DNA from 3 places in the Marinomonas sp. GJ51-14 genome. Region 2 is predicted to be linked to each of the others. Evidence: predicted binding sites of a transcription regulator. Region 2 holds the regulator's gene; each other region holds the start of a gene.
The links. The regulator PhoB, encoded in region 2, activates phosphate uptake and scavenging genes when phosphate is short. The targets are predictions, from matches to a motif close to TGTCATANNNNTGTCANA.
Positions count from the first base shown of each region.

Region 1: a site for PhoB is predicted at 9,300-9,317, ahead of AC0L3Y_RS09665 (phosphatase PAP2 family protein). Genes of this name have one in related genera too.
Region 3: a site for PhoB is predicted at 10,051-10,068, ahead of AC0L3Y_RS09625 (PhoX family protein). Genes of this name have one in related genera too.

Region 1 is NZ_CM147879.1:2,003,643-2,014,685, reverse strand. Features, by position in the region: gene exaC (acetaldehyde dehydrogenase ExaC) at 1-728, opposite strand, end outside; gene AC0L3Y_RS09705 (helix-turn-helix domain-containing protein) at 957-1,880, shown strand; gene AC0L3Y_RS09700 (MFS transporter) at 1,907-3,166, opposite strand; gene AC0L3Y_RS09695 (MFS transporter) at 3,272-4,480, opposite strand; gene AC0L3Y_RS09690 (hypothetical protein) at 4,565-4,840, opposite strand; gene folE (GTP cyclohydrolase I FolE) at 4,968-5,648, opposite strand; gene folM (dihydromonapterin reductase) at 5,716-6,438, opposite strand; gene AC0L3Y_RS09675 (dienelactone hydrolase family protein) at 6,677-7,597, shown strand; gene AC0L3Y_RS09670 (MJ1255/VC2487 family glycosyltransferase) at 7,640-8,731, opposite strand; gene AC0L3Y_RS09665 (phosphatase PAP2 family protein) at 8,728-9,243, opposite strand; gene AC0L3Y_RS09660 (hypothetical protein) at 9,452-10,021, opposite strand; gene AC0L3Y_RS09655 (phospholipase A) at 10,150-11,043, opposite strand, start outside.
Region 2 is NZ_CM147879.1:1,183,198-1,194,240, reverse strand. Features, by position in the region: gene AC0L3Y_RS05855 (hypothetical protein) at 1-478, shown strand, start outside; partial or broken gene lrp (leucine-responsive transcriptional regulator Lrp) at 539-1,016, opposite strand; gene AC0L3Y_RS05845 (amino acid ABC transporter substrate-binding protein) at 1,559-2,581, shown strand; gene AC0L3Y_RS05840 (amino acid ABC transporter permease) at 2,697-3,872, shown strand; gene AC0L3Y_RS05835 (amino acid ABC transporter permease) at 3,882-4,982, shown strand; gene AC0L3Y_RS05830 (amino acid ABC transporter ATP-binding protein) at 5,005-5,784, shown strand; gene AC0L3Y_RS05825 (HDOD domain-containing protein) at 5,881-7,149, shown strand; gene AC0L3Y_RS05820 (chorismate--pyruvate lyase family protein) at 7,156-7,716, shown strand; gene ubiA (4-hydroxybenzoate octaprenyltransferase) at 7,713-8,567, shown strand; gene phoB (phosphate regulon transcriptional regulator PhoB) at 8,653-9,348, shown strand; gene AC0L3Y_RS05805 (phosphate regulon sensor protein PhoR) at 9,345-9,833, shown strand; gene phoR (phosphate regulon sensor histidine kinase PhoR) at 9,791-10,681, shown strand; gene AC0L3Y_RS05795 (response regulator) at 10,754-11,043, opposite strand, start outside.
Region 3 is NZ_CM147879.1:1,985,052-1,996,094, forward strand. Features, by position in the region: gene zntR (Zn(2+)-responsive transcriptional regulator) at 1-43, opposite strand, end outside; gene AC0L3Y_RS09570 (amidohydrolase family protein) at 231-1,316, shown strand; gene trhA (PAQR family membrane homeostasis protein TrhA) at 1,448-2,104, shown strand; gene AC0L3Y_RS09580 (YkgJ family cysteine cluster protein) at 2,177-2,464, shown strand; gene AC0L3Y_RS09585 (thioredoxin family protein) at 2,482-2,817, shown strand; gene AC0L3Y_RS09590 (N-acetylmuramoyl-L-alanine amidase-like domain-containing protein) at 2,868-3,872, shown strand; gene AC0L3Y_RS09595 (DUF2721 domain-containing protein) at 3,887-4,294, opposite strand; gene paeA (polyamine export protein PaeA) at 4,464-5,741, shown strand; gene AC0L3Y_RS09605 (ABC-F family ATPase) at 5,981-7,567, shown strand; gene AC0L3Y_RS09610 (type B 50S ribosomal protein L31) at 7,797-8,042, shown strand; gene ykgO (type B 50S ribosomal protein L36) at 8,045-8,185, shown strand; gene AC0L3Y_RS09620 (methyl-accepting chemotaxis protein) at 8,283-9,920, opposite strand; gene AC0L3Y_RS09625 (PhoX family protein) at 10,217-11,043, shown strand, end outside.

The DNA.
Region 1 (11,043 bases), 820 kb from region 2:
GGGGTAGAACCAGTAAAAGCAATTTTTGCAATACGTTTGCTTGATGCCAAAGCTTGTCCTGCTTCTTTACCAAAACCATTAACTATGTTTAATACACCTGGTGGCAATAGATCTTGAATAACTTTAACCAATTCAAGAATAGAAACAGGTGTTTGCTCTGCAGGTTTAAGAACCACACAGTTACCAGCAGCTAAGGCTGGAGCTAGTTTCCACGCTGCCATTAGGATAGGAAAGTTCCAAGGAATGATTTGACCTACAACACCTAACGGTTCATGGAAATGATATGCCACTGTGTGCTCATCAATTTCAGCAGCCGTACCTTCTTGTGAACGTAGGCAACCAGCAAAATAACGGAAATGATCAGCCGCTAAAGGAATATCAGCGTTTAATGTTTCGCGTATGGCTTTACCATTATCCCAGGTATCGGCAACCGCAAGGGCTTCTAAATGCTGATCGATTCTATCAGCTATTTTTAAAAGAATACCGGAACGGTTCGCTACTGATGTTTTTCCCCAAGCAGCACGAGCTGCATGTGCAGCATCTAGAGCAAGATTGATATCTTCTTCTGTAGAACGGGGAATTCGGCAAAATACTTCACCGTCGACAGGACTGACTTTATCAAAGTATTGGCCTTTAACAGGTGCAACCCATTCACCACCAATGAAATTCCCATACTCAGCTTGAAAGGTAATAAGGCTACCAGAGGTACCAGGTTTTGCATAAATCATAGTAATTTTCTCCACTTTTATTGTTTTTATTGGTTCAATCAGCAAGGTATTTACCTGAACCTTCACTCTAGAAACAATCCGTAAAGAAAACTTGTCTGTCAGTCCATGATACTTGTCTGCAGATCCATTTCTCTCAATGTTTTTGTATTGACCAATAGACAAGCAAGAGTGATGATAGGAGAAAGAAAAATGATCCACGCCAACTATAAATATAAAAGAGGTGTGTTAATGAACCGTTCTTTCTCTACAGAAAAAACTCGGCTTGAGCATAAACGCTCACCTGTTCAGTTAGTCGAAAACCGCGTATGTTTTGCTGGGCCTAATTCTGAGCTCAGTATTTATGACACCTATGAACAAGCTCAGAAAGTCAGCTTGAAAGCCGATTCTCTACTCTACTGTGGGATGGTGACTGGCGCCAAAGTTATGCATACCCAACACAATGGTCATGTACCATTTCTCCCTCATGAGTCTTTTATATTGGCACCAGAAGAGGAAGTCTTCATTGACTTCCCAGAAGCCCGATGGGAACAACCAACGACGTGCCTCACCATTGCCATATCAAAAGAAAGAGTGGCCCAAATTTGTGATCGCATGAATGACATCATGTTTAAATCTCTGCCTTACGATGCAGTCATTGATCCAAACCAGCATTTACACACAATCCATACTCAAGCAACCCAACAAGTACTGGATCGTTTAACTAGTGACTTTGTTCAAAACGATCCAGATCGGGATCTATTAGTGGATTTTGGTGTTAGTGAATTAGTGACTCGTATACTAAGACATCATGGCAGAGATGCGTTGTTACGATTTACTCAAAGCTCACCTGATGCAAACGGACTAACCTGTGTCATTTATTGGATAGAGCAAAATCTTTCGGAGCCGCTTGATATTAATCTATTAGCTAAAATGGCTTGCATGAGTCGCAGCCGGTTTTACGAAAGCTTTAAGCGTCAGTTAGCTTGCACCCCATTAGAGTATCAACATCAACGTAGGATGAATCGAGCGTATCAACGCTTACAAGAGAAGTGTTCAGTTACTGAAGTAAGTTATGAGTTAGGTTATCAGAGTTTGAGTCACTTCAGTCGACGCTTCCACCAGCATTTTGGTATTTCACCACGTCAAGTAACTCAACCCCATAAGATTAATTAGCCATTGTTTATCCACTTAACAGGGTATTAAAATGTATAACCCAATTTAGATTTACAATAACCAAAGACAGCCAAGATACAAAGCAGCCCAGACATCAAAGCAAGAAATGGGACTAACTGCCCGATTTGATATAAAGATGCCAAAGTAACGGGACCTAATGCCGCCCCCAGTCCCTGCATAGAAGCATTCATACTTGCCAACCGGCTTTGTTGATCATCCTTTACTAACAGTGTCTGTGCCGTCACTATGCCTGGAAACAGAAACCCGACTCCGGTACCAAATAATCCCATAGCAAATAACACACCGGCATAAGAATCTAAAAACATAAATGCAAGCTGTGCCGACACACCAATACTCGTACCTGCAACAATTAAAGTAATAACCCCCAATTGAAACCTAGGTACTAATATCATTTGTACCAAAATACTAAAACAAGACATAGTCATCATGGCAAATCCGACCTGCTTCGTCGTTTCAGAAACATCCAAGTGGAATCTATCTTGAATCAAAAACGCCATGATCTGCTGAACCCCAGTAATAGACAGAATCACCAAGGTAGACATACCTAAAAAAGGCATAACCGGCTCCTTAAACCAATTAATGGCCGGTGGTTTCTCAAATTGACGAACGTGTTTTTTGTCCTTCACAAAAAGCATGACTAATATAGCGGCACAACCTGCCAAAAAAGCAATAATATAAAACGGTGCAGTTAAACCCAACCCACTCAACAAGGACGCACATGCAGGGCCTAAAATCATACCGATACTAAAAGAGGCACCAATTTTGGCAATCGTTGCACTACGATGCTTAATATCTGTATGAGCAATCAAAAAAGTTTGAACCGAAGGTAAAATACCAGCAATCCCAAGTGCAAACACCATACGTAAAGCAAACACTAAATAGTAAGTCTGCTCAGCAGACAAATCGCGAGCCAAGGCTCCCTGTAATACAAGGCCAGTCATCCCAATGGTTACAGCATAACAACTCATACCTATGATGACAGAACGCACACGACCAATTCGATTAATAATCCCTCCCCAGAAAAAAGCAGCAACAACAAAAGTCGCAGCGCCCGCGGTAATCAAGGTACTAATTCGCACATCAGCCAAGCCAATTTCACGACCGATTGGCGGCAAAGAGGTAAAGATAAAAGACTGTCCTATACCTACTGCAGCCAAGCAAAAAAGCAATAACCCACGAGAAAGGCGTTCAGGAAAAGAGATATAGTTGTCAGGAGTAGTCAATGTAAGTCCTTGATATAGGCTAGCTAAAGAATCAGGCGACATGTTTTATCATCCTGACCTTAAAAATAACATATTTTGTATTCTATCTCTGAGGCTAATTTCACTTTAAAGCAGTTATGAAAGATAGGCTAAAAACGTTATATCTTTTCAAGTAAGTGAAACTGCACCCTTTGAAATAAGATGAAAGAGTCCAAATAAGGCTAATGCGTAAATTAGAAAGGTGACGCTCAACCAATGCAAACCAAACTGTTCACCCACTAAACCACTGATCACGGGTAACGTCATCCCCCCCATTACAGCGGCACTGACTTGAAAGCCAATGGCATGAGTAGAATAAGATTTCCCAACTCGAACAACTGTTTGAGAAATCATGCAAGGAAATATGGGTGCCGCACAAAAACCCACTAGCGCTAAACCAGCATAACTCGTATAAGGTGTAATATTGATATTAAAAAGCACTACGCCAAACGCTACGCCAATTAAACAAAGACGCAGCAATACATCAACCGAAAAGCGCTCAACAAGAAAGCCAAAAACCGCTCGACCAAATGCCAAAGATCCCCAGTAAATAGCGACCCAAGTTCCTGCACTCGCCAATGAAATGCCTCGGGATTCCGTCATCACGGTAAAAGCCCACTGCCCTATACCAAACTCGACACCTGTGTACAAAAAGAAAAAAGCAATTTGATATTGGATAACTGGATGTTTTAACGCCTGAAGCTGCGTGATTTTTTGAGGTAAATCAGCAAAATGCGTTTGAGTTTCGTCTATTGTATTTTCTACTGGTTGAGGAAGGTGTTTGTCACTTTCCCACAGGTTACGACTAAAAATAAATATCACCGTAATTGTGAATAAAATGACGGCGAGAACAGCGTAACCCAAGCGCCAGTTCTGTGAAAAATTAACTAACACTGTGGTAATGATGATAGGGCCCGTTGTTGCTCCAACCCCAAACGCGGCATGTAGCCAATTCATATGCCGAGTAGAAAAATTCTCAGCGGCATAAGCATTGAGTCCAGCATCAATCGCACCAGATCCCATGCCAATCAAAATAGCAAACAGAACAAAAACAATGAAACTGGCGCTGCAGTAAAAACCTAATAAACCAAGACTGACAAGAAAACTGCTCAGTACCAACAAGCGCCCAACACCTAGGCGAGACAGTAAATAACCGACAGAAAAACTTGAAATAAGATAACCAACACCACTGCAAAAAATAACTAAGCCTAGCCATCCAATTGGAACACCAAATTCAATACGAACAAATGGCCAATTAATACCATGCGCCGCATCAGGCAGACCTAAACTGATAAAGCCTAAATAGGCAATAAATAACAACACGCCTGATGTGCGCATGAAGACATCCTTATTGGTACTTTCAAATGAACTTAATATTTAAGTACATTTATAATCAACGCTGATAAAAAACCACTACTCTTTTTATTTGAATAATCTGCGCTTTTCTTTTTCAATTGCTTTCCATTTCCAATTAGGTGCTTCACCTTTTACATAATAAACTGCAAGTAAAAGCAGAGTGCTAACAGAAACTAGCAAGATCCATTTAAAAAGCTCTTCTTTTGGATCTACCCAGAAGCTAATAAAACCCACAGCAAATAGATAAAACATTTGCACAAACCAGCCTTGCCAAGCCGTTGGGCGGCTCCAGCCCCAACCATTCTTTTTTGCGGGGAACCAAACTGTTTTTTTATCTGTCATCTTATCCGCCTTATTTCATTCGCCTTGATGGCTCAATAACTCGCTTTACGCTGCCACTTTGCCTGAGTTTTATCTACAAAAAAAGCCTTTGTTAAAAGGCTTTTTCTTTAATCCTTGTGACAACTTATTACCGAGCAAGAAACTCACTGCGAGTTTTATCACTGCGTTTAAATAAGCCGCCTAATGCGGTGGTTTGAGTCGATGAACTCGCGTCCATCACTCCACGCGCTTTTACACAATAATGCACCGCACTGATGCTTACTGCCACATTATCAGTTTCAAGAAGCGCTTGTAGGGTGACAAGAATCTGCTGAGTCAGACGCTCTTGCACTTGAGGCCGCTGTGCAAAGAAACGCACAATCCGGTTAATTTTTGATAAACCAATAATCTTAGTCTTAGGTAAATAAGCCACTTTGGCTAAACCGTCAATGGTGACAAAGTGATGTTCACAGGTGCTGGTAAAGCTAATGTCGCTTACCTTCACCATTTCATCGACTTTCATCTTGTTTTCGATAACAGTAATTTTTGGGAACTGAGCGTAATCCAATCCAGAGAAAATTTCTTTCACGTACATCTTAGCAATACGATGTGGCGTTTCTGCCAAACTGTCATCGGTCATGTCTAAGCCTAATGTCGTCACAACATCTTCAAAGGCACTTTTAATACGTTGATATTTTTCTTCGCTGGTCAGACCGTTATCAATCATAGGGGTTTCTAAACCACTTGATATTAAGGCATCGCGTACCCGTATCGCCTCTTCAGACAACTCAAGGCGACTTACATTCGTTTGTTCGGCTATGTTATTCATATGGTTGTCCTATTCGCTTAACCCTGTCATTCGACATGGAGTCTTTAAAAAGATTCTATTTAGCGGGCTATGCCAAATGTCGTCCTCCATCAAGTGACAAGGTTCGGCCTGTCATATAACGGCTCTCTAAAATGTATTTTACCGCTAACACTGACTCTTGGTCTCCTGGTTCTATACGCAGCAAAGACTTATTGAGTGCTTTTTTTCTATATTCCGTGTCGTCACCCTCGTTAAACATCAAAAGAGAAGGTGCGATGGAGTTCACTTTAACCTTTGGAGCAAACCGTTTGGCAAATGAAACTGTTAAATTAGCCAAACCAGCCTTACTTGAAGCATACGCAATGTGCTTATCACTTCCCTTTTCGGCCACATAATCTGTCATATGAATAATGTCAGCCGTACCATGTTGCTCAAAGCCTGCACATAATAATCCTTCAAAGGCGAGATTTATACGGTAAGGCGCAAATACATGAACTTGCCACATTTTTTCCATCAATGCTGCCGTATCTGAACTCACTTCTTCAGATTCCCACTCGGAGGCATTGTGAATAACACCTCTTAATGATTGATATTCGTTTTGAATGAGAGCAATAAAATCATCCACACCAGCCTGATTCGAAAAATCCGCTTGGATACAGCGAATACCTTGTTCTTCCAAGGCTTTAAAATGCTTCCTTTTCTTACGATAGGTAATAATCACTTGGTAGTTTTGTGTGGCCAAAGCTTGTGCGCAAGCCAAGCCCAGACGTTGTCCACCACCCGTAATAATAATTGGCATTCTGGTTGTCATTCGTACATCCTTACTCAACTTTCAAATTGCTTGATAGAAAGCATCATACAGGCACAAATTTCATTAATGAACTAATCTAAAAAATGTTACAAAAGAGAACAAAGTTAATCCAATATTCATTCTATATCGTATAAATTGAACTTATATTTGAAAATCTAATCTAAAAATTAGCATGTATAATTTTTATTGATTTGCCCACCTTAAATTTAAAATAGACGAAGTGAAGAAGGGAGTTGAAATGAGCTTACAAACAGAAAAAACAGACCTCGCCTTATCGGCAAAAGACATTCCTCAAGAAGCATTTGATTGGTACGATGAATACGCCCATGGCGACATAGACCGACGCACCTTCTTGTCTCGTCTTGGAACGCTTAGTATCACAGGCTTAACACTTTCTGTCGTCGCTGGCGCACTTACACCAAACTACGTACTAGCGGAACAAGTCTCTTTTAACGATCCTGATATTACAGCAAGCTATGTAGAGTTTGACTCACCAAATGGTCATGGCAAAGCGCGTGGTTACTTGGTTATTCCTAAAGGTGTGGGTGCAAACAATAAGGCCGCGACAGTTCTTGTTGTTCACGAAAACCGTGGTCTTAATCCATACATTGAAGATGTTGCCCGTCGTTTAGCAAAAGCGGGCTTTATTGCTCTTGCTCCTGATGCTCTGTTTCCTTTAGGTGGCTACCCTGGAAATGATGACGAAGGTCGTGCTATGCAAAAAACATTAGACGGCAGTAAAATCACTGGCGACTTCATGGATGCAGCAACGCTATTAAAAAATCATGACTTTAGTACAGGCAAAGTCGGCATGGTTGGTTTCTGTTTTGGTGGTTACTTAACCAATGCATTAGTTGCCAACATGCCAGACACGATTAACGCAGGCGCGCCTTATTACGGCACACCAGCAAGATCAAACATTGATAAGATCAAAGCACCATTGCAAATCCATTTTGCTGAATTAGACAAACGTGTGAATGCAACTTGGCCTGATTATGAAAAAGCCTTGAAAGCCAACAACGTTGATTACACAGCCTATGTGTATCCAAAAGCTAATCATGGCTTTCATAATGATTCAACCGCCCGCTATCAAGAAGATAATGCAGAATTGGCTTGGAAAAGAACCATAAACTTCTTTAAGAAAACATTAAATACTTAGTATTTAATTGAACGAAAATAACATTCCTGTCTGGGCTTTTGCTCAAGCAGGAATGCTTTTAGGGTAAACTAAGCCGCTGTTCTTACCATAGGTAAAATCAATACCTTGCACATTCGGTGTTTGTTTCCATAACGTTTCACACAAATCCGCTACACTCGTATCATTACTAGATTGCAACCAAGCCACCACAGCACGAGCAACATTCGGATAAGATATCTGTACAACACGGCTTGTTTCCAGCCAGGTTAAAATCACATCAGCATTTAATACATCCGTTGTTGTTGCAATTCCTAATGTTTCTAATGCAATGGCATTCGAATGCTGTTCTATTTGACCTTTTAGTGGTTTTGCTAAAATACGGCGACCTAATTGAAGCGCTTCTGAATTCAACTCAAACCCTGCATTGCACAATACAGATTCACACTCCGCCAAATTTTGTTGGAATTGCTGGCGACTGAAAGCAAACACTTCTACGTTGCCGTACACACCAGGCTCAATGTCCTTACAATGCAAGCGAAAATGGTAATTGGGAACACCTTCAAGCCATTCCAGCACGGCTTCACTACTCTCAAATGGTAGATATACTAGAACCTGCTCTGAATGAGGTGCATTACTCAAACCTTGAGCATGAATAAGTGGCGGTAATATTGAGTGTCCAAAATGATGCCAATGTGCGCCTAATTGAGTAGCGGCGGGAGCAAAATTCGACATCACCCATTGCGCAATGATGTTTTTCTTATAACGAGGAATATCATACTTAAAAGCGTATTGATGGCCAAAACCAATACAAGGAACACCTTGATACTTGGCAGCCCAAGCGACAATTGGCTCAAAATCCGTAATCACCAAATCGTAACCTTTAGCATCTAATGACCGAATGTCTCGATACAATTTAAAGAAATTGGCATTTCGACAAGTCGCACACAAGTCTAATGCGCCATTACGGGCAACAAAGCTCAGACCTTGAAAAGTACGATAGTCGCCAAAGACGTCCATATCAAAATAGTCTTCTGGTGCTCGCCCAGAAAAGACAAAATCAACATCCATACCTGCTATTTTCATTTCTGCAGCCATGGCTCTTGCTCGCGTAATATGACCGTTACCAGTGCCTTGAACGCCATAAAGTATTTTCATATGAACACTCCAATCATAAATGCCGCACAGGCGGTACCAAGCAAGGCACCAATGACAGTATCTGTTGGAAAATGAACTCCAAGAAAGATACGAGACAAACCGACATTGGCTGCCCAAAAATATAGCATCATGTTGAAACTTGGAAACCACTCACTCAAACAAAATGCGATGAAAAACGCACCCGATGTATGGCCTGACGGAAACGAGAACTGATCCGATGGAATGATAAAGCTACTAAAATCATCTAAGGCATCTGCAGGACGATTACGTTTAAAACCACGTTTTAAAACAAAATACACACAGCGTTCAAGTAAAAAACCAAATGCCAATACCAACACTAAAGTCTCATAACCAGTAAACCAAAATATAAAAGCCAACGCTGCATATAACGGACCGTCGGCAGTGAATGAGATAGCTCGCCCGATGCGAGTTAATGTCACCCTGTGTTTACGGGCCATAAACCAATAAAAAGTCTGGACATCAAAGGTATGGATGTTCTGAAGTATACTCATTTTAGCACCTCAATAATTTGTCTTACTCTCAACATAGACGAGTAAAATGTCATCTAGGTGACAGATATATGACAACTTGGTGACATGCTTTATTGATAAAAAAATACACTCTAAGTACTTTTAAATCACAGACAAAAAAATGCCTCGTCATAGCGAGGCATTTTTTAATACATTTAAAATTTCTATATAAAGAGTCGAAGTATAAGAATTACTTCATACCATTCATTTTATTGAATAAAGCAATCATTGCTTCAGGTTTTACTTTTTTGTTGCTGCTATTCAAGGCATAGACCACTGTTTCGCCTTTAGGACCAGAACCAATATCCGTGTAACGTAATGGAACTTCACCGACAACACGAGCACTGTTCATTTCTTCTAAAGATCCAAACACATAAATTCGGCCTTCAATACGCATTTCACCGTAAAAAATATCAGCGCCTTTTAATGTACCATCATACATATCAACAGAAGCAATTCCCGAAGTTTTTTTCTTGTCTTCATTTGTTAGACCAAAAACAATTGTTTCGCCTTTTGGACCTTCTCCAATTCTCACTTTACGGTATGAGGTTTCACCAACACTTAAAAAATCTTCGTAAACGCCACGGTCATCAAAGATATAAATACGACCTTCATGATGGACTTCATACAAGTCGTTATTGTTCATCGCAGCCATTTCTGTCGCTGGTTCAACAATATCTTTTTTTACAGCATCAGTGCCGCAAGCTGTTAATAACGTCAATGCAAATACGCTTGTTACAATTGAGATTAATTTCATCATCGTGCTCCTAGGTAAGATAGTTAACTACCATAAGAGGTGAAAATGACACAACCGTGACATTTAAATGACAAAACCATGACGAAGGTATTTTCTAATTCATCGATATAATTCCGCAATTACAAATAAAGCTACAACCAGTTAGTTAACATAATACCAAATCCAAGCGACTGAGTTTGGTGATTATAATCCAATAAAGATTGCCCATAACCGTTAAAATATTGAACATAACCTCGCGTCTTTCCCCACAAAGGAAAATTAAACCCAACTTGAACAGCTCCCCTATTATCTGAGGCTTTTAGATTATTTCTCAGCATAATATCAATGCTGTAATCATCAATAATATGAATTAAATTAAACTCTCCATAACCAAAATAATCTTCGATATTTGGATTATCGTCGTTTTCTGAACTTTCAGGAATTCGATACCAAGGTTTGAAGGAAAAGGCGGTATCCCCTTTCTCAAACACAAAATCCATATAAACACGGTTCCATGAACGAGATAAATCACCAGACTGCCCATTTGACTGATGATTAAAGCCATAGGACACATAATTAGGTTTAATACCTAACAAGCCATGTTTTGGTTTGGTAATCAAAAAGACTTCTGGTTCATGATTTGTGTCTCGAAACGGCGCTGAAATATCACTGTTATAAGCTTGCCAATAAGCCTGTTGCGTATAAGCAAACCAAAGACTTGTATCGCGCCCCACCACTTCATAAGCCACTGGAAATTTAATACTCAGTTGAAATTTGAACTCAATACTTTGCAAACTATCTGAATCATCACTACCTAAAAATGCACGATCATTAGGGTTTGATGTATAGGCAAATGGTAAAAAATAATTGGGTTTATGAGGTGTTAATACAAAGGGATTATTTACTGTATCCAGCTCTCTATTTTCTCTTTGCTTAAGAAAACCATTTGCCTCTTTGGCTCGCTTAGCAATAGAGTCTGGAATCGCAGGTTCTACTGGTGTAAAAAAAGCCTCATCTTCAACAATGGATTCGCCACTTACTGAATC
Region 2 (11,043 bases):
TATTGGTGAAATCAAAGGCCAACACTTTATTCCAAATTGTCACTATGATTTAGTGTTCCAACCACCATCAACGGGATCATGGCAACTTGCTCTACAGCTAAATGAATGGGATGGCGTCAATTACGCATTACGTGACACAGTATATTTTGAAGCGCTTTATCAGACTCTTGCAGGACCTGACAACATAGCAGCAACTAAAATTGACACAGTAACACCTTTATTAACTCAATCAACGAATCATTCTGAGGCGATAAAGCAAGATAAGGCACCAAAAGTGTCCATAGATATGACAGACTCATCCCCCATTATAAATAAATTAAAAACAAAGAAATTACTGAGTATCTCCGGAATTCCCATAAAGGTACTTGAAAGACTTATTGCGGAGCGTCCATTTCAATCGGAAAAAGCCATCCTCAGCGTAAAAGGGATGGGGCCAGTAATGCTAAAAAAATTACTGACAAAATTGGCTGACTCATGATGCAGTTCTTGAACGGATGAAGGAGACAAGATCCAGTGCTCTCGCCTCTAATAGGAAGGACTAAGGTATATTAACCACTGTCGTGCTTTTAACCTCTTCCATTGCAACATAAGTGCGTGACTCACGAACATGGGGAAGCGTTAACAAGGTTTCACCAAGTAGTAATCGATATGTATCCATATTCGATACGCGCAGCTTTAAGAAGGTATTCAAAATCACCTGCAATTAGATGACATTCCAAAATTTCTGGAATTTCAGAAACGGCAGTTTTAAATTCGTTAAAACCTTCTGGTGATGTTGTCTTAAGACGAATTTCGACAAACACCAATAAGCCTGCATCAACTTTCTTAGGGTTTACCAATGCACAATAGCCAGTAATGTAACCATTACGCTCTAAGCGACGCACTCGCTCTAAACAGGGTGTAGCGCTCAATCCGACACGACTAGCCAATTCAACATTAGATAAACGACCATTTATCTGTAGTTCACGAAGAATCTTTTTGTCTAAACGATCAAGTGGCTTTGCTGAGTTATCCATCTGACGTGGATCTCCTTACATGACTTCTACTGAAGTTTAAGTCTACCATGTAGATTACAAGCTGTGGAAAGTGCTTTATTCAATATATTACGTATAGACGCAATTACCCTGTACAAAAAAGCACCAAAACAACGCAAAATACACATTTGATACAAAACAGTACATTCATCCATCAAAAATGCCCCTATATTGTGCAAAATAACTTCTTATATAAGCTACAAGCCTCACATACCGTGACTTGAAGAATTAAAGAACAATAATGTATAACATTAGCGCTTAGTGTGATTTTTGCCAAAAAGGTGTAAAAAAAGCATGTAGCACATCGTTTTAAATATTTTATTCTTGACTACGCCTCAAAAGAGTAATTCTATAGAGGTATGTGATGGTCTTTTTAGATGAATCATCTGCATATATTCAACAACAAGAAGAATTAAATGTTGGCACCAACCTTGCTAAGTATCAATACATAGATCTTCAGGTCTAATATTGAAAGGTTAAGTGAAATAACAACATATATAAAAATGCCCGGGAGGCTCAATATAATGAAATCGAATGTTGGTAAACTACTGTCTACTGCAGCAATCGCCGCTACTCTAAGCACTGCCGCTACTGCCGCTACTCTAGATGACGTTAAGTCAAAAGGCTTTATCCAATGTGGTGTTAGCCAAGGTGTTCCAGGGTTTTCAAACGCTGACTCTCAAGGTAACTGGTCTGGTATTGACGTTGATGCTTGTCGTGCTGCTGCCGCTGCCGTTTTCGGTGATGCTCAAAAGGTAAAATTCACTCCTCTTTCTGCTAAAGAGCGTTTCACCGCTCTACAATCTGGTGAAATCGATGTTCTAGCTCGTAACACTACTTGGACTTATACTCGTGATTCGTCTCTAGGCTTAGATTTCACAGCGGTTAACTTCTATGACGGTCAGGGCTTCATGGCTCGTAAAGACCTAGGTGTTGAGTCTGCATTGGATCTTGACGGTGCAACAGTTTGTACTGAGCAAGGCACAACAACTGAATTGAACATGGCTGACTTCTTCCGTAAGCACAAATTGTCTTACGTTCCTGTTGTCGTTCAGAAAGCTGATGAAGCACTAGCTGCATACGCTTCTGGTCGTTGTGATGTATTCACTACAGATAAATCAGGTCTTGCTGCTCACCGTTCTAAACTAGCTAATCCAAGTGATCATATGATCCTTCCAGAAACAATTTCTAAAGAGCCTCTAGGCCCTGTAGTTCGTCACGGCGACAACCAGTGGAAAGACATTGTAACTTGGGCTATGTTCGTTCAGGTTAATGCTGAAGAAATGGGCATTACTTCTAAAAACGTTTCTAAAATCAAAAAAGAAACAAATGATCCAGGTATTGCTCGTCTGTTAGGTAAAGAAGGCGATATGGGTGCTCAGCTAGGTCTTCCTGCTGATTGGGCTTACAACGTAATATCTCAAGTAGGTAACTACGGTGAAGTGTTTGAACGTAACGTTGGTCCATCTACTCCAGTAGGCCTTCCACGTGGTATTAACAATCTATGGACTGAAGGTGGTGTAATGTACGCGCCACCAGTACGTTAATATTTAATACCTAAAAGCACACCTGCTTAGGGTAATTTACTCAGCGGCAAATCGCCGCTGAGTTTCTCCCCCTTCCTTACCACATCTGACGAGCATTCCATTTGCCTGAACTAAGATGAGCGATAAAACTATTTCAAGTAATAAAAGCCTTTTGCATGACGCCGGCACTCGCGCCCTAATCTTTCAAATTGTGCTTCTAGCAGTGGTTGTATTCGTAGGCTATTATTTATTTAGTAACTTACAAGCCAACCTAGCAGACCAAGGTATTTCTACTGGTTTTGAGTTTTTAAACCAACCAGCTGGATTTCCCGTTCTTATTCACCTAATTGAGTACACAGAGGCAGACACATACGGACGAGCGTTTGTTGTTGCCTTAATTAATACTATTGTTATCTCTTTAATGGGTATTGTTTTAGCCACTATTATTGGTGTTGTAATGGGCTTAGCTCGCCTTTCCAATAATTGGTTAGTTGCACGCCTAGCGACTGTATATGTTGAAACCTTACGTAACATTCCTCTTTTGTTACAAATGTTCTTCTGGTACTTCGCTGTATTAGCAACCTTACCGCACCCTAGAAACAGCATCATATTTGCAGACTTTTTCTTAAATAAACGCGGCATTTATTCTCCAAACCCTATTTTTCAAGAAGGTTTTGGTATTGTTGTCGCAGGATTTATCCTATCAATTGCTGCCTCCATTGCTTTAATTGTTTGGGCGAAAAAACGTCAAACCAGAACAGGTCTTTGGTTTCCTGCTTATTGGGCTTCTTTCGGCGCAATCATTGCTATCACCTTTCTAGCATTGGTAGTGTCTGGTTTCCCTATTGAGTTTGACCTACCGCAAAAAAGTCGTTTTAACGTCACTGGCGGAATGGTTCTTCCTCCAGAATTTGTTGCTGTACTTGTTGCCCTTTCTACTTATACAGGAGCCTTCATTGCCGAAATCGTTCGTGCTGGTATCTTGTCTGTAAATTGGGGACAAACTGAAGCTGCTCGTTCTCTGGGTCTAAAAGATAGTTTGACTCAACGTTTGATCGTTTTACCTCAAGCGTTACGAGTTATCATCCCACCGCTTACTAGCCAATTCCTAAACTTAGCGAAAAACTCATCACTTGGTGCCGCCATTGCGTATCCAGAGTTAGTTGCTGTTGTTATGGGTACGACGCTAAACCAAACAGGTCAAGCGATAGAAAACATCGGTCTTTGTATGTTGGTTTACGGAACATTGAGTCTTACGATTTCAGTATTCATGAACTGGTACAACAAAAAAATGTCATTAATGGAACGCTAGGAGGAAAACATGGCTATTGAATTTAAACCATCACCAAGCCTTCCACCACCAGTGAATTCTGTTGGTGCTGTGGCATGGGTTCGCCAAAATTTATTGTCGTCCCCTTTAAACATCTTTTTAACACTGTTCAGCTTTTATGTTTTATATCTGCTTGTTCCACCCGTTGTAGAATGGGGCATTATTACTGCAACATTTGACGGTGCATCTAAAGCAGCTTGTACTGGCGGTGGTGCATGCTGGGCTTTTATTGGCGTTTATTTTGATCAGTTTATGTATGGGTTATATCCATCTGAAGAAACTTGGCGTATTAATTTAGCCTTGATTTTACTCGTGGTTCTAATCGGTACTTTTGCTGTAAAAACAGTCAACAAACTATATTTATCCATTGGGATTATCGTTGTTTACCCTGTTATCGCCTACTTCCTATTCGCTGGCGGTGTATTTGGGTTAGAAATCGTTGAAACGTCTTTGTGGGGTGGCTTGTTCTTAACGACTCTTTTGGGTGTCGTTGGTATTGTTGCTTCGTTTCCTTTAGGTGTTTTGTTGGCGCTTGGTCGTCAATCTAATATGCCAATTGCGAAATCTATTTGTATCGTTTTTATCGAAACTGTTCGTGCTGTTCCTTTGATCACTATCTTGTTTATGGCGTCAGTAATGATTCCTCTATTCTTGCCTGAAGGCATGAACTTCAACAAGCTATTACGTGTTCTGATCGGTATCACTCTATTTTCAGCAGCTTATATGGCCGAAGTTATTCGTGGTGGCTTACAAGCTATTCCGAAAGGTCAATATGAAGCTTCAGATGCTATGGGGTTAACTTACTGGCAGTCGATGATTTTGGTCATCTTGCCACAGGCATTGAAACTGGTTATTCCTGGTATCGTAAACACTTTCATTGGTCTATTTAAAGACACAACCCTAGTGTACATTGTAGGTATGTTTGATTTACTTGGTCGAATCCAAGCGGCAACCCATGATGCAGACTGGTTAGGAACCACTATTGAAGGTTATGCCTTTGCAGGTTTTGTTTATTGGGCTGCATGTTTTGGTATGTCACGCTACAGTATGAGAATCGAGCGTAAATTAGAAACTGGGCACAAGCGAAATTAGTTAAGAATTTGAGGTATTTATAATGTCAGATACAAATATGGCTCGTGCCCAACTTGCGCCGGGTGAAGAAGCAATCATCGAATTTAACGATGTAAACAAATGGTACGGTGACTTTCACGTATTAAAGAACATCAATTTCAGCATTAAAAAAGGCGAACGTATTGTTGTTTGTGGTCCTTCCGGTTCAGGTAAGTCCACAATGACACGATGCATTAACCGCCTTGAGGAGCACCAAAAAGGTTCTATCATTGTTGATGGTATTGAAATGAACGATAACTTGAAAAACATCGAAGCAATCCGTAAGGATGTGGGTATGGTTTTCCAGCACTTCAACTTATTTCCTCACCTAACCATTTTAGAAAACCTAACTTTAGCTCCAATCTGGGTACGTAAAATGCCTAAGAAAGAAGCGGAAGAAATGGCAATGCATTATTTGGAGCGTGTAAAAATCGCCAACCAAGCATTGAAATTCCCAGGTCAGCTTTCTGGTGGTCAGCAACAACGTGTAGCGATTGCTCGCGGCCTATGTATGCAACCTCGTATCATGCTTTTTGATGAGCCAACCTCTGCACTTGATCCGGAAATGATCAAAGAAGTATTGGACGTAATGGTTCAATTAGCAGAAGAAGGTATGACCATGGTGTGTGTAACACATGAAATGGGCTTTGCAAAAACCGTTGCAGACCGCGTTGTATTTATGGATGCCGGAGAAATTGTTGAAGCAAATGAGCCACATTCATTCTTCGACAACCCTCAACATGACCGTACGCAAATGTTTTTGAGCCAAATTCTAAATCACTAATCCGTAATTTAGTTCTAAAATCTGTTATATTGACAAAAGCCCCTACTAGGGGCTTTTTTACATCTATCGTTAGTATGTGTTTTAACAGAGAGTTTTATGGAACAATCACTTAACTTCCAACCCAGCAAAAAACTAAGAGTTGTTCATTTAGCTGATCATACTGGTCGTTTACAGGTTATTTTTCCCGAGAGTAATATGCTGGACATCTCGGCTGTATCTCGCATAACTAAACGTCGCTTTGAACCCATTACTAATTTTAATACTTCTGGCGACCCTCTCATTAAACCAAATAGTGTTACTACAATATTAGAATCAAGCATTTTGGAAGGTTCTTCTTTTTCTATTCGAACAAAAGCCAACAGTAGATATCGCGAAATTTCAGTGGATGAATTACAAGACATGTTTTCAGGCCCATTAAATCGCTTTGAGCGTATATCCATCGAAACATCTTTAATCCTAACGCCGGTCGAAAACCATGAAAATGATGAAGAACAGATCCTTCAAGCATTAGGAAAATTTCAGTCTATTCGACTTAAGCAACGCCTAGAAGAGACACTAGAAATACCGCCACTGCCAGCATCGTCTCATCGAATTATTCGCCTCTCTTCTGATAAAACCGCAAATACAGATGAGCTGTGTCAAGTTATCGCCTTAGATCCTAGCTTAGCCGCCCAAGTTATTAGTTGGGCCTCTTCAGCTTACTACGGTGCACCTGGCTCTATTGAGTCTGTGGAGGATGCAATTATTCGAGTATTAGGCTTTGACATGGTAATGAACTTGGCTCTTGGCCTTTCCATGCGAAACGCTTTTCAAACACCAGAAGAAGGCCCTCGACATTATGAAGACTTCTGGCTAGATTCTGTTGCAAACGCTGCTCTTATGGAAGCCTTGGTGAAAGCTATGCCTGTGAACAATCGACCGAAAATTGGTCACGCTTACCTTGCAGGTTTACTGTATAACTTTGGCTACTTAGCGATTAGTACTATCTTGCCTCCACATTTTTCGATTTTATCTCGATATCAAGAAGCGAATGCTCATTTGCCTTCCGAAATCATTGAAATGCAAACATTGCGTTTTACAAAAGAACAGTTAGGTTCATGGTTGTTACGTTATTGGAGCTTGCCAGATAACATTTGGACAGCAATCCGCTACAGTAAAAAACCACACTACTATGGTGAACACGATACCTTAGCGAAGCTACTCTATATATCTACTCAACTACGTGATGACGGAGATATTGAGCCATCCGTATTATTAGAAGTTGGTTTAACTCGGGAAGAAGCAGAAGCGTGTCGTACCCATATTTATAAGAAGTCGGCCGAAATACACAAAATGGTCGATTTAATTAACAAGATGAATAACTAATTAATCATGACGTTAATAAATCAATCTGCTACACAACAATTCGACTATAGCTGGATGCCGGCACATCGAATAAATAAAACAAGAGTGCCTAAAAACTTATGGCCTTGGTTAACCTCTGATGTGTCTCTAACCGCAAAACTACAAGAACTTGGCTCATTGACCGTCGAAGTCATAGAAGACGCTTGGGGGACACCAACAGCACGAGAAAGAAGTCGTCTAAAGTTACGCCCTCGTGAAGCAGCAAGAATTCGTACTGTTTTACTAAAGGTTGATGGTGTTAGCGTTATTTATGGGCGCTCCATTATCCCTGCAAAAGCATTACGAGGTCATTGGCGACAAGTGAAGCACCTGAAAAATAAACCATTAGGTGGCTATTTATTCCAACATAGAGCACTTATTAGAAGCAGTATTGAAGTAACACAGTTACCAAAACACCTGTTTCCGAATCAACAAACAGGTCTGTGGGCAAGACGCTCTGTTTTCCATCAATTTGGCCCAGGCATATTGGTCAATGAAGTGTTTTTTGACGAAATAAACCATTTAAAATCACCGTTTGGATTATTATGAAAAAACTTCAAAATTATTTAGAACTTACACGATTTAATCGCCCTATTGGCTCATTTCTTCTAATGTGGCCAACATTATGGGCTCTATGGCTTGCTTCAGGAGGCATGCCTGAATGGCATTTAATTATCATCTTTATATTAGGTGTATTCAGTATGCGTTCAGCTGGCTGTGTCATTAATGATTACGCAGATAGAAAAGTAGATGGCAGTGTAGAACGTACAAAGAACCGCCCTTTACCATCAGGTCGTGTTTCAGAAAAAGAAGCTTTAATTCTTTTCGCAGGTCTTTGTGTGCTCAGTTTTGTATTAGTCCTCTTCACGGATATGAGAACCATTTTATTGTCTTTTGTCGGATTGGGCCTTGCAGCACTTTATCCATTCATGAAGCGATATACTCATTTACCACAACTTTTTCTTGGTTTGGCTTTCTCTTGGGCCATTCCAATGGCTTACAGCGCTCAAGGAGGCGACTTAAGTGATCCCATACTATGGATGTTATTTGTCGCAAATTGCTTCTGGACGATTGCCTATGACACTTATTACGCGATCACAGATCGCCCTGATGATTTAAAAATAGGCATTAAATCGACCGCCATTTTATTCGGTGAGCAAGACTTATTCGTGATTATTTGCTTACAGGGATTAACCCTATCTCTTTTGACTTGGGTAGGGTTGCTTGCAGAATTAAATTGGCCTTACTTTGCTTCATTAATTATCTGTATCGGACTTTTTTATCATCAGTTTAAACAAGCTAAATATCGTGACCGAGACGCTTGTTTCCGTTCTTTTCTAGATAATAATCGTATCGGTTATTGCGTATTCATAGGCTTAGCGACAAGTTATTTTATGTAATATATATGGCAAAGTTATGACATTTTAACCAAACTGTCATATATAGCCGTTTTAATAGACCGTTCCTGAGATGAGGATAAATCCTGTGACCGGTAAAAAAGTATTAATTATTGACGACGAATCTTCCATACGTGAAATGATTGCCATCGCTCTTGAAATGGCTGGTTATGAGTATTTGGAAGCAGAAAACATTCAACAAGGCCACGAAATTATCGTGGATCATAGACCTGATCTTATTCTTGTCGACTGGATGATGCCTGGTGGTAGTGGCATTGAGTTAACTCGTCGCTTGAAAAAAGACAATACAACCGCTGAAATCCCTGTAATTATGTTGACTGCGAAAAGTGAAGAAGACAACAAAATACAAGGATTGGAAGTCGGCGCGGACGATTACATCACCAAACCTTTTTCGCCACGCGAATTAGTCGCGAGACTCAAAGCGGTATTACGTCGAGCGACACCTCAAGGTGTTGATGAACCAATTGAAGTCGAAGGTTTAGTTCTCGACCCAATCAGTCAGCGAGTCACCATCGGCAGCCGCCCTTTAGATATGGGGCCAACCGAGTATCGACTACTGAAGTTCCTGATGACTCACCAAGAACGAGCTTATTCAAGAGCTCAGTTATTAGATCAAGTATGGGGTGGGAACGTTTATGTGGAAGAACGAACCGTGGATGTTCACATTCGTCGCTTACGTAAAGCAATTGGCAGCTCACACGATTCCTTAATACAAACGGTACGAGGAACAGGCTACCGATTTTCAGCAAAAAGGTCCGCATGAAAAGTATTTGGCGAAACGCCATCCTTAGTTGGCTTTTAGGTTTAGCAGCCTGCATTGTAATCGGTATTGTCATTGGACAATTGCTGGGTGTTTTACTGCTTTATGTCCTTGGGTCTTTATACTGGCAACTGTATCAACTATACCAATTTCATAATTGGCTACGTCACTCTGGCCGTGCTGCTCCACCAGAAAGCAGCGGTATTTGGGGGGAAGTTTTTGATGCTGTATATCGCTTACAGAAGAAACAACGTAAATCCAAGCGACGAATGCGCCAAGCCCTCACCCGAGTAGAAAGCTCTACCACAGCCTTGAAAGAAGGCGTAATCATGGCTGATAACCAAGGCAATTTAGAATGGTGGAATAATTCTGCGGCTCATTTTCTTGGGCTGATGCGCCCGGTTGATCGTGGTCAAGCCATTACTAACATTGTTCGCAGTCCAGAATTTTTAGATACTTCACTCAAAAGCGCTTTGGCGAGCCTTTAATTATCAAATCACCAGCCAAAGACGGCGTATATTTAGAAATACAAACCACTCTGTATGACAAAAATGACCATCTTGTTTTTGTACGTGACGTTACTCGTTTACACCTGTTAGAACAAATGCGAAAAGATTTTGTCGCTAACGCTTCCCATGAATTAAAAACGCCCTTAACAGTCATCAAAGGTTATTTAGAAACCTTAGAAATGTTCAAAGATAGCCTGCCTAAAAGCATGCAGAAAGGCATAGTAAATATGTCCGAACAATCTGAGCGCATGGAACAACTTATTGAAGACCTTTTACTTTTATCTCGATTAGAAAGTGATGACAAACGGGAAGAGAACCAATGGCACAAAGTCTCTGACATCGTTACCTCTATCCAGAAAGTGACAATACCAATATTAGATGATCAACATTGTCTTTCTGTGGACATTCCAGAAGAAGCTCGCATTTATGGTTCTTACAAGGAGCTCTACAGCGCATTTTCTAATCTTATTGTTAATGCCATCAAATACTCACCGGATGGCGGTAGCATCGATGTAAAGTGGGAATCCAATGATTTAAGCGGTGTGTTATCAGTCAAAGATGCAGGGCTCGGTATAGACCCAAGGTATATACCACGACTCACTGAGCGCTTCTTTAGAGTAGATAAAGGTAGAGGATCAAAAACAGGTGGGACAGGCCTTGGATTAGCCATAGTAAAACATGTTCTATTACATCATGATGCAAAACTACAAATCCGCAGCCAACCAGGAAAAGGCAGTACCTTCTCTTGCTACTTTCCAGCAAACCGAACCAGAACAGACAGTATTCCAGCTGTATCATCCACCAGTGATAACGAGCCAACTCTATAAATAAAAAAGGGAAGCCAAATATACTTGCTTCCCTTTTTAAAAAATCATTTTCTTCAACACTATAAAACAAGATTATAAGCTATCAAAAAGTTGACCAATAAAGTCTTCTTTTTCCTTATCTTGGTCAATTAAGCTTAATGTTACAGTCAAAAATGTCGAGTCGTGTTTCTTCTCAGTCGTTGCTACCGCCTGAACGTAATAATTCAAGCGATTTACAATACCATCAAATTCCAAATCTAGCACAGATTGTCCTAGTACTTGTGGCACAACATCATCACTCTTAATCAACATAGTCGCAGATTGTTTACTAAACTGAATCACCATACAGCGGAACTGTTTGCCTTCAAAACGCACAATTGTTG
Region 3 (11,043 bases), 800 kb from region 2:
TGTTGATACCACATGCTTTCGCAAGTTCACCGATTTTGTACATTTTTAATCTCTTGATAGGTTGTTATCTGAATAACGCTTAGTATAAACCTTAGATATAAGTCACAGGTCAAGCGTAGATATATTTATTCTTAGAGGCCTCTTAGACGGACTTGTCTTTAAATAGGTTTACACTGGCAAAAGGATGCTTTGTAATAGTTCATTAGACTATTTTTTTAGGAACGAGATTGATGCGTCGTTGTGTTTACTTTGTTTTACAGGCGTTTTTGTTAGCTGGATGTGTTTCTTCAAGTGATGGCACAATGAATCGCTCGCTTGATTCTTTTAGAGGTGAATCCGCTTGTTACAACAGAGAAAAAGAACCTTATACAGCGGTGGTGGATACCCATTTGCATTATCGACCTTTTGACGGCAAGGCGATTCCATTTGATGAGATGAATGCCTATTTATCTCGAACCAGTGTGCGCTTTGCCAATGTTTACGGTATTGGGCAAATGTTGCCGGCGAACTCGTCCTGTTCTGATTATTCGAAATGTCCGGGAGTGCCTGTTTTACCAACGACACGGAGTGATTTTGTTAATGCTGAAAATATGATTTCCTCTGCGCCTGATGATTTGCATTTGACGTTGTCAATGACCTTTACGGATTTATCAAATCCTGAATCTACTATTGCCTTGATGACCCTGTATGAAAAAGAATATCCCGGTTTGTTTCATTGGATGGGGGAAGTAAACCTAGTTAAACAGGCTCAGTTTAATAATCATCATGTTCCTGCGAGTCCTCAAAATATCGAGCAATGGGCGGATTTTATGGCCGAATTACGAGCCAGAGATTACCCAATTACCATTCATTCTGATATTGGTAACGATGCAAATCCAACCTATTATTTGCATTTAATGGAGAAAGCACTGGCCCGTTACCCTGATAATAAAATTGTTTGGGCACACATGGGATTGTCTTATCAGCAAACTAAAATGAAAGCCTCTGAACACATTGCTATTTTGTCTACTTTGTTGGATCAATATCCTAATCTGATGTTAGATATTTCATGGCGAATCCTGGATGACTATTACTTTAGCAAGAAGGAGAATCAGTCTTTGTATGTCGCTTTTATGAATGACTATTCAGAGCGTATTTTACCCGGTTCTGACTTTGTGGCATTTCGGAACAATACCTACGAGGTTTATCAGAACGAGCTGAATATTACTGGCCGTATACACCAATACCTTGATGATGCTTTTCGTAATATTGCATTGGGTGAAAATTATTTTAAATTGTTGAGTTTGGATTATCAGGCTCCGCAGGTGTGTCGCTAAAACTAGTAGGTGAATATCTTGTTAGTTACGCATTTTATTATTTATCTTTCGTTGTTAAATTAAGTGTTTTGAACCATGCTTTAAGCACTCTTCTTTAGAGAAAATGAAATATGTCTTTGGAGAAAATAAACATGGAGAATTCTCTTTCTAATGCTCGACGAGGGCAATCTTTAGGTGAAGAAATCGCCAATAGTATCAGTCATGGTTTGGGATTGATTGCTGCCATCATTGGTACGCCTTTTCTTATTTTGAGCGCCATGGAAAACGCTGATACTGGCTTTGTCGTTGGAGTGAGTGTTTTTTCAGTTACCATGATCTTGCTGTATTCTGCCTCCATGGTGTATCACGCTATACCGACAGGTAAGCTCAAGCGAATTTTTCAGGTTATTGATCATTCTGCTGTGTATTTGCTTATTGCCGGAACCTACACACCTTTTATGTTGGGTGTTTTAAAGGGGATATGGGGGTGGTCTTTATTAAGCTCTGTTTGGGTATTGGCTTTGATTGGTGTTGGACTTAAAGCGTTTAATAAGGCATCACATCCAGCAGTTTCGACTACTCTTTATGTTGTATTAGGTTGGCTTATTCTGATTGCTATTAAGCCGTTAGTCTCATTAATGGAACCAAATGGCTTACTCTTATTGGTATTAGGTGGTGTACTGTATACCTTGGGTGTTGTGTTTTTTGTACTAGACACACGACTACGCTATGGGCATTTTGTTTGGCATTTATTTGTTGTGGCAGGTACTGCATGCCATTATTTCTCAGTCTTCTTCTATGGTGCATAATTAGAATGGTCCAAGTTGGGGTATGCTTGTTAACTTGAATACCTAAATTCAGATAGATAAGTGCTGCAATGTATGAATATTGAATTAAACAATGTATTGGAACCTGAAGTAGCATGTTCCAACTGCCAGGCTTCTTGTTGCCGTATGGAAGTGATGATCATCAGTGATACGGGTGTGCCAGAAAAACACATAGCGGTAGATGAGTGGGGTGGAGAAACCATGTTAAGACTTGAAGATGGTTGGTGTTCTGCTGTGGACAGAGAAACTTATTTTTGTACTATTTATGAGAATCGTCCTTGGATTTGTCGTGAGTTTGAGATGGGGTCTTATGAGTGTCGAGACGAATTTAAGAAGGCTTAAGTTTAAAAGGTAGAGACATGCAAGCGACAACAATCGGATTTAATGCAGAATATTCTGAAGAAGCACCAAGCTTTGATGAAATTAATGGCTTATCGGGTATTGCTTTATTAGAGTTCGGTGCGCCTTGGTGTGGTCATTGTCAGGCGGCTCATGATGTCGCAAAAAAAGTCATCAGCGAACATTTCGATTTGCTTCATATCAAGGTGTTTGATGGAAAAGGAAAGCGATTAGGTCGACAGTTCGGTGTAAAACTATGGCCGACATTAATCTTGCTGCGTGATGGTGAAGAAGTGGAGCGTATTGTTCGTTTCACTTCAGTGGATGAAGTTCGTCAATTATTAACGCCTTTATGAGTGATGTCGTAAGCTGAAGCCATGTGTACAAAAGGTAAGACATAACAAATATGTTAAATTTTATAAGATTATTATCTTTAAATAGCTTAGTAATCCTTCATTTCTCATCTGTTATGGCTGCTAGTGAACCTGAAATTCATACCCTGTCTTATCAGTCTAGATTTTTTCAAGTGATTGAGTCGATTCAGCAAGCAAGTTTGTCTTCCATATCATTAACACCAGAAAAACGAATTGATGCCTTAAGCCAAGTTTTTATGGGAGCGCCTTATGCTGGTGGTAGTTTAGGAGAGGGGAAGCAAGGGATATACGATAAAGACCCTTTAGTTCGGTTTGATGAGTTTGACTGTACAACTTATGTGGAAACTATTTTAGCTGGCGCTATGTCTTATTCCGTTGATGATTTTATGCCAAAGTTAATGAGCTTACGTTACAACGACGGCAATGTAACTTTTACTGAACGCAATCATTTTCCTAGTTTGGACTGGATTCCAAACAACCAAGATAAGCTAGAAGATATTACGAAAAACGTGGCGCAGAGTGAATTAATGACCGCAAAAACGACCATTGATAAAACGTCTTGGTATCAAAAAATGGAGAAGAAAAATCTTCATTGTGATGACGATTCGTCCGCTTATTGCGATGACTTATTAGCTCAATTGCACAATGAAGGAGACGCCTATTTGCCAGAAATCGCTACGATAGATTATCTTCCCCTAACGGCGCTTTATTCCATGACAGAAGATATGAATGGAGAAGGTTTTAATATAGGGGATTTGGATGAAAATAAAGAGACAAACTGGTCTCTTTTGGAACGAATTCCTTCTGGTAGTGTGATTACCATGGTGCGTCCAGATTGGGCATTAAAGAAATGGATTGGCACTAATATGAATGTTTCTCACCAAGGGCTTGCGATACGAAAAAATGGGAAATTGTTTCTTCGACATGCCAGTGTGCTATATCAGAAAGTGATCGATGAAGATTTTGTTGACTACTTCTCTCGTTATTCAACGGCTTCCTCTCTGAAAGGTTTTAATGTTCAAGTATTAAGATATTAAATAACTTAATTATTTTATTTTTTGTGCCTTTTTGTTTTGAAGTTTGTGCTGAAGTGTTGCAGATGCAAATCAAGGGCATCACATGAAATCGAAATCTCTCTAACGGATAAGTACAAAGAATACATTAGGAAGACTAGACTCCCGCCAAAGATATAACTGCCTATTTGTTGATATTCCAAATAAATAGCCATCATTGACATAACACATAAGAAAAAACTGATAACGCCAGCTTCTTGCATTCGTCGAATTAAATAAATTCTCCGACGCAAATTCGTAATTTGCTCAGTTGTATTATCGTCTTCGAGTTTTGGGTCGAAGGTGCGAATAATCGACGCTAAGGTGACGAATCGGTTTGTATAGGCTAGCAAAAGCAGAGAAACAGCAGGAAATAACATAGCAGGTGTTGTTAGAGTAATGATCATAATTTTATATCTAGGTTTAAAGTTACTTCCATTTTACGCTTTTAGAGCCTTATTAAAAGCGGCTTTTCTGTCTTCCCAAAAGTATAAAAAATAAGCATTGTGTAAGCTTAACTTCCTTCTATAATGCGCTCATATTTAGGCGTGATTTTTCCATAAAGGTGAGAAATAAATGAACGATGTGTTGAGTATTGGCTTGTTAATTATTGCCGGTGCCTTATTTGCTATGTCCGAAATTGGCATGGCTGCGGCAAGAAAAATTAAGCTGCGAGTATTGGCTGATGAAGGAGATCTAAAAGCACAAGCTGTGATTAAACTTCAGCAAAAGCCAGGAGCTTTTTTTGCAATGATACAAATTGCATTAAATGCGATTGCTATTTTGGGCGGCATTATTGGTGAGCAAGCGCTTACGCCTTATATCAAGAATGCGGTTAGCTTCTTCTATACAGGGCCTTTATTAACTCAAGTTAGTTTCACGCTATCGTTCTTGGCTTTGACGTCATTGTTTATTTTGTTTGCTGATCTATTACCAAAACGTCTTGCGATGATAATGCCAGAAGCCGTGGCGATTCGTATGGTAACGCCAATGCTTTGGGTAACTTTTTTGCTGACACCTGTGGTGTTCTTATTTAATGGCATCACCAATGTTATTTTACGGTTGTTTAATGTGCCAATTGAGCGACAAGAAGTGGTGACAACTGAAGATATTGTCGCCATGATGGACGCCGGTGCTGAAGATGGTAGCTTGCAGAAGCAAGAGTATCAGCTTATTGGCAATGTATTTGAATTGGAAACACGTAATATTTCCAGCACCATGACGCCGCGAGATCAAATCATCTACTTTGATGTTGATGACAGTAGCGATGTGATTAGTCAGAAAATCATTGATCATCCTCATAATGATTTTTTAGTCTGTAATGGTAGTTTGGATAAAATTGAAGGCATCATTGAATCGAAAGAAATTTTACGATTGGTATTAAAAGGTGAGCCAGCACAGATTAAGCCGGAAAAAGTAGACAAAGATGTTTTCTATTTACCTGAAACACTTACGTTATCGGAAGCTTTGAATGCTTTTCGTGTGGCACCTCAAGCCTTTGCTGTCATCGTAAATGAATACGCAACTATTGTTGGTATCGTTACAGTAAAAGATTTGTTAGGTGGTTTCATGGGGGGATTATTAACACCAGAAGACGAAGAACAGATCGTTCAACGGGATAAAGATTCATGGTTGATTGAAGGCCTAACACCGATTAGTGATGTTATGCGGAGTCTTAATCTTGAAGATTTTCCCGATCGTACTCAATATGAAACCTTAGGTGGCTTTATAACCTACAGTTTGAAACGCTTACCTAAACGTACAGACTTTTATATTTACGAAGGGTACAAATTTGAAGTGCTGGATCTTGAAGGAGTTCGAGTGGAACAACTTTTAGTAACTCGTTTAAAGTAAGGATTGTCGCTAAGGAAGATACGAATAACTCTATTCAGCCTTTTAGATTAGGCCTCATTTATGTATTTGTGAAAGATGACAAACAAGTAAATGGGGACTCTTTTCAAATACTCTTTTTATCCCTCGACTTTAGCGCCTTAACTCTCTATATTCGCACCCCTTTGTGTTTATCTTTTGTACGCTTATTTTAAAGTGGCAATCATAAACGGCTTTCTATTATTTACTCTCAGGACTTTCTTTTGATTTCCACAGCTAATATCACCATGCAATTCGGCGCAACGCCATTGTTCGAAAACATCTCCGCTAAATTTGGTAACGGCAATCGCTACGGTTTGATTGGTGCGAATGGTTGTGGCAAGTCTACTTTCATGAAAATTCTGAGTGGTGCTCTGGTTCCAACCTCAGGCAATGTCTCTATTACACCGGGTGAAAAAGTCGGTACCTTGAGTCAGGATCAATTCGCTTTTGAAGAATACTCTGTTGTTGATGCCGTTATTATGGGCGATGTAGAGCTCTGGAAAGTGAAGCAAGAACGTGACGCGATTTATTCAAAGCCAGAAATGAGCGAAGAAGACGGCATGCGTGCAGGTGAATTAGAAGCTGAATTTGCGGAAATGGATGGCTACAGTGCAGAAAGTCGTGCTGGAGATATTTTGCTTGAAGCTGGTATCGAAGAAGAATATCACTTTGGTTTAATGAGCCAAGTGGCGCCAGGTTGGAAATTGCGTGTGTTATTGGCACAGGCTTTGTTCGCTAATCCTGATATCTTGTTACTGGATGAGCCAACCAACAACTTGGACATTCACACTATCAACTGGTTAGCGGGTGTATTGAACCAACGTAAATGCACCATGATCATTATTTCCCATGACCGTCACTTTTTAAATTCTGTGTGTACTCACATGGCTGACATCGACTTTGGTGAATTGAGAATTTACCCAGGCAACTATGAGTATTTCATGGAAGCTTCTTCGTTAATTCGTGAGCAATTGCTCACAGAAAATGCGAAGAAAAGTGCCGAAATGGATGACTTACAAGCCTTTGTAAATCGTTTTTCTGCTAATGCGTCGAAAGCGAAACAAGCTAGCTCTCGTGCGAAAAAATTAGATAAAATTGAATTGTCAGAAGTGAAGCAGTCGAGCCGAATGACGCCGTCGTTGAACTTTAAACAAGACAAGAAACTGCATCGTCAAGCCTTGATTTTAGAAGAGCTTGGTCATGGTTTTGAAGATGGAATGTTGTTTACTGATGGTAGTATTATTCTTGATGCGGGTGCACGATTGGCGATTATTGGTGAAAACGGCGCCGGTAAAACTACCTTCCTTCGCTGCTTGATGGATGAATTGAAAGCCAAGCAAGGCGAGATCAAGTGGGCAGAAAATGCGGTTATCGGTTATTGTCCACAGGACAGTACAGAAGACTTTAATTCAGATCTTACCTTGTTCGATTGGATGTCTAAATGGCGTACTGTTAAGCATGATGATTTGAAAGTTCGTGCCATGCTAGGTCGTTTATTGTTTACAGCAGATGATTTTAATAAGAAAGTCCGTGTGTGTTCTGGTGGTGAGAAAAACCGTCTTTTGTTCGGCAAGTTAATGATGATGGATCTAAACGTTCTTATCATGGATGAGCCAACAAATCACATGGATATGGAAGCCATTGAAGCGTTGAACAATGCTTTGATCGATTTTGATGGTACGTTGATTTTTGTCAGTCATGACCGTGCGTTTGTTTCTTCTTTAGCGAACCGTGTGATTGAAATCAAAGACAAGAAGATCATTGATTTCCAAGGTACCTATGATGAATATTTAACCCATATTTCATAAAGTACGATTAAGGTTATTCCTTGATAATTTAAAACACTTTATTAAATGCCGCTTCTTAATAAGCGGCATTTTTTATGGGTAGGAAAAACACTTTAACTATCTATTGTTTCTACTTGTTCTGAATCCTTGCTGATTTTGAGATCCAGTACGATTGTGTAAAAGTGATAATCAGCTGTATTGTGCTTTAATTATAAAATGTTATATCATAACATTTTATAAGGAGTATCCTATGCGCAAAAATATTCATCCAAACTACAGAACAGTTGCTTTCCATGACACTCAAATTGATACCTATTTCTTTATCGGCTCTACAGTAGAAACGCAACAAACCATTGTGCGTGACGGGACAGAGTACCCTTATATGGCGATTGATGTGTCGAGCTCTTCTCACCCTTTTTATACTGGTGAGCAGAGGTCACATGGTAATGAAGGCCGTATTGCCCAATTTAAACGTCGCTACCGCAAGAGCAAGTAGACATGAAAATTCTCAGTTCTTTGAAAAGTGCTAAGCATCGTCATAAAGACTGTAAAGTCGTAAAAAGGAAAGGGCGTGTGTTTGTTATCTGTAAATCAAACCCTCGTTTTAAAGCAGCTCAAGGCGTGAAAAGTAAGCGTTAATGATTAAAGTGATTAGATAAAGCAAAAAAATAGCCTACTAGAAAACGAGTAGGCTATTTTTGTTTATTAGATCAATGTTATTGATTCAATATGTTTTCTAAAGTTTGAACGCCGACATTACTTTACGAGTTTCTTTTGACGTTTCTGCTAAAGTTTCGCTGGTAAGGTTGTTTTGTTGAACTTGTAAGCTGGCTTGAGCGGAAAGTTCAGCAACTTTTGAGTTTAAGTCATTCAATCTTTGTACCGCATCACTTTGCATTGAAACACTTTGTATTACTGTGTTGCTTGCCGTATTTATGTCATTAACTGAGTTTGATATTTCTTGTAGATATTGAGCAGTATGTGACATCTCTTCAGTGGTTCTTTTCGACTGTTGATGACTTTCGGTAATACGTGATTCCGCCTCTTTCGCACCACTTTGTAATTTATTAATCATGGTTTGAATTTCATCTGTTGATGCTTGTGTGCGACTAGCTAAGCCACGTACTTCATCAGCAACGACGGCAAAGCCTCGACCTTGCTCACCAGCGCGAGCAGCTTCAATCGCAGCGTTAAGTGCCAATAAATTAGTTTGTTCAGAAATCGCGCTGATCACATCTAATACTGAGCCAATGGTCTGTGATTGTTCTGCTAGCTGAACAACGGTTTGAAGGCCCAATTCCAATTCGTGAGACAATTTATCCAATGACTCAACTGTTTGTTTGATCGAATCTTGACCTGTTTGGGTTTTGCTTGCCGTTGTTTGCGCAGATGTAATAGTAGATTGTGTTGTTTCAATAACCTCATCTTTAAAACGATCGACTTCTTTTATAGTGTCTGTCATCTGAGCAAACATGCCTTCACGTTCTTGTGTAATAGCTTTTGTTCGCGATGAGACCAACTTCAATTCTTGGCTTTTGTTTTCGACTTCCTGATTAAGCACAACGGCTTTGGTTAAGGTTTCTGAAAGTCGACCAATGAAAGAATTATAGTAGGATGCAATTTTGGTTAATTGGTCATTGCCTGCTTCTGGTAAGCGTGCGGTCAAGTCTCCATCACCATGTGAAATATTTTCCATCGCAAGTCTTATTTGACTAATAGGAAGTAAGATGGAACGCATAATTAGAAAAGAAATTAGCAGGGCAATTAAGATAATAGCGCTACTGATGACTCCCAATTTCACGGCTGCTTTTTGAAATTGAGCATCAACATCATCTAAATAAATTCCGGAGCCAATAATCCATCCCCAAGGCTCAAAGCCTTGTACATAGGAGATTTTTTCGATTGGTTTTTCACTGCCAGGCTTGGGCCATAAATAATCTACAAAACCTGCATTTTGTGTTTTTACTACTCTTACAAACTCAGAAAACAATTTTTTACCATTTGGGTCCTCTAGGTTTAGTAGATTTTTACCATCTAATGAAGAGTTGGTTCCATGCATTATCATGGTTGCTGAGTAGTCATTTATCCAAAAATACTCTGTTTCTGAGTAACGAATATCCTTGATGGTTTCCATAGCATACTGTTGAGCCTTTTCTTTACTTAATTCGCCAGACTGTTGAAGTACATAAAAATGATCTAAAACCCCATATGCGGTTTCGATAACGTGTTTAGTTTGTGCGTATTTTTCGTTCATTAGGGATTGTTTGTTGGCTGTCAGGCTCGAATATACGACAAATAGGAGTCCTAAAGAGAAGAAGAAAACCAAACTAATTAAGCGCAAGTTGATTGGGAATTTACGTAGAGTTCTGATCATTGCATTATCCTCAAAGGCATTATTATTTTTATGGTGCGGAGGGTTTTTTAGTTATTGAGCCTTTTTTATTAATCCGCTTTATTATTTTTTACTAATGTACGTATTCCATATAACCATAATGCCATCTAACTGTCATTTTTATGTCACTTGTTCACGATAGATTTAAAAACAACTTCTTTTTTCAAGAGGTGTTTTTGAACCGTCAGTTTAAAAGCAATTCGTTTTTATTAGGTTAAAGCGTGATGGAGCAGCTTTGCTCAGCGACGACCGTCTATTAAATGATATAGGGCAGTATTATGAAAACAGTGCAAAAACATGATCTAAGCTTTGATGAGTTAGATGAATTGGTACGACCAGCGCCAGAAGTCGTAGAGTTCGAAGATGTGTCGAATAAAATGGTTTCACGCCGTGGTTTTTTAGGTGGTGGTGCAGCTGTTGGTGCCGGCGCTTTTGTGATGGGGTCAACTACGTTGGCAGCTGGAAAGGCATTTGCTGCAGGTTCCGAAGAATCTCGTCTTGCTTTTAAAATGGTGAAAGCCAATGCGCTCGATACTATTACTGTTCCAGAAGGCTACAAGTGGGAAGTGTTAGTATCTTGGGGCGATCCTTTATTTAGTAATGCTCCTGCTCTAGATTCAACAACAGGTGGTACTGGTGCTTCTCAGGAGTTGGCTTTTGGTGATCATAATGATGGTATGGCTTTCTTTTCGAAAGGTGGTACTCAAGTTATGGCGGTCAACAATGAATACACGAATATGACAACCTTGTTTGCAAATCGTAAAGATGGCAAACCAGCAACAGCTGATGACATTCGTAAGAGTAAGGCTGCCCATGGTGTCTCTATCGTTGAAGTTGCGAATCGTGGCGGTAATTGGGGGATTGTTCAGGATTCTATTTATAACCGTCGTATTACTGCGGACACAGAAATGGACATTACAGGTCCTGCTCGCGGTCATAAATGGCTACGTACTGAGGAGGATCCTAAAGGTGTTGTTGCTAAGGGGACATGGAATAACTGTGGCAATGGACAAACCCCTTGGGGCACTTATCTAACGTGTGAAGAAAATTTCAACGGCTATTTTTCAGCAAGTGATGAAAATCATCAATTTAGTGAAGGTCATAA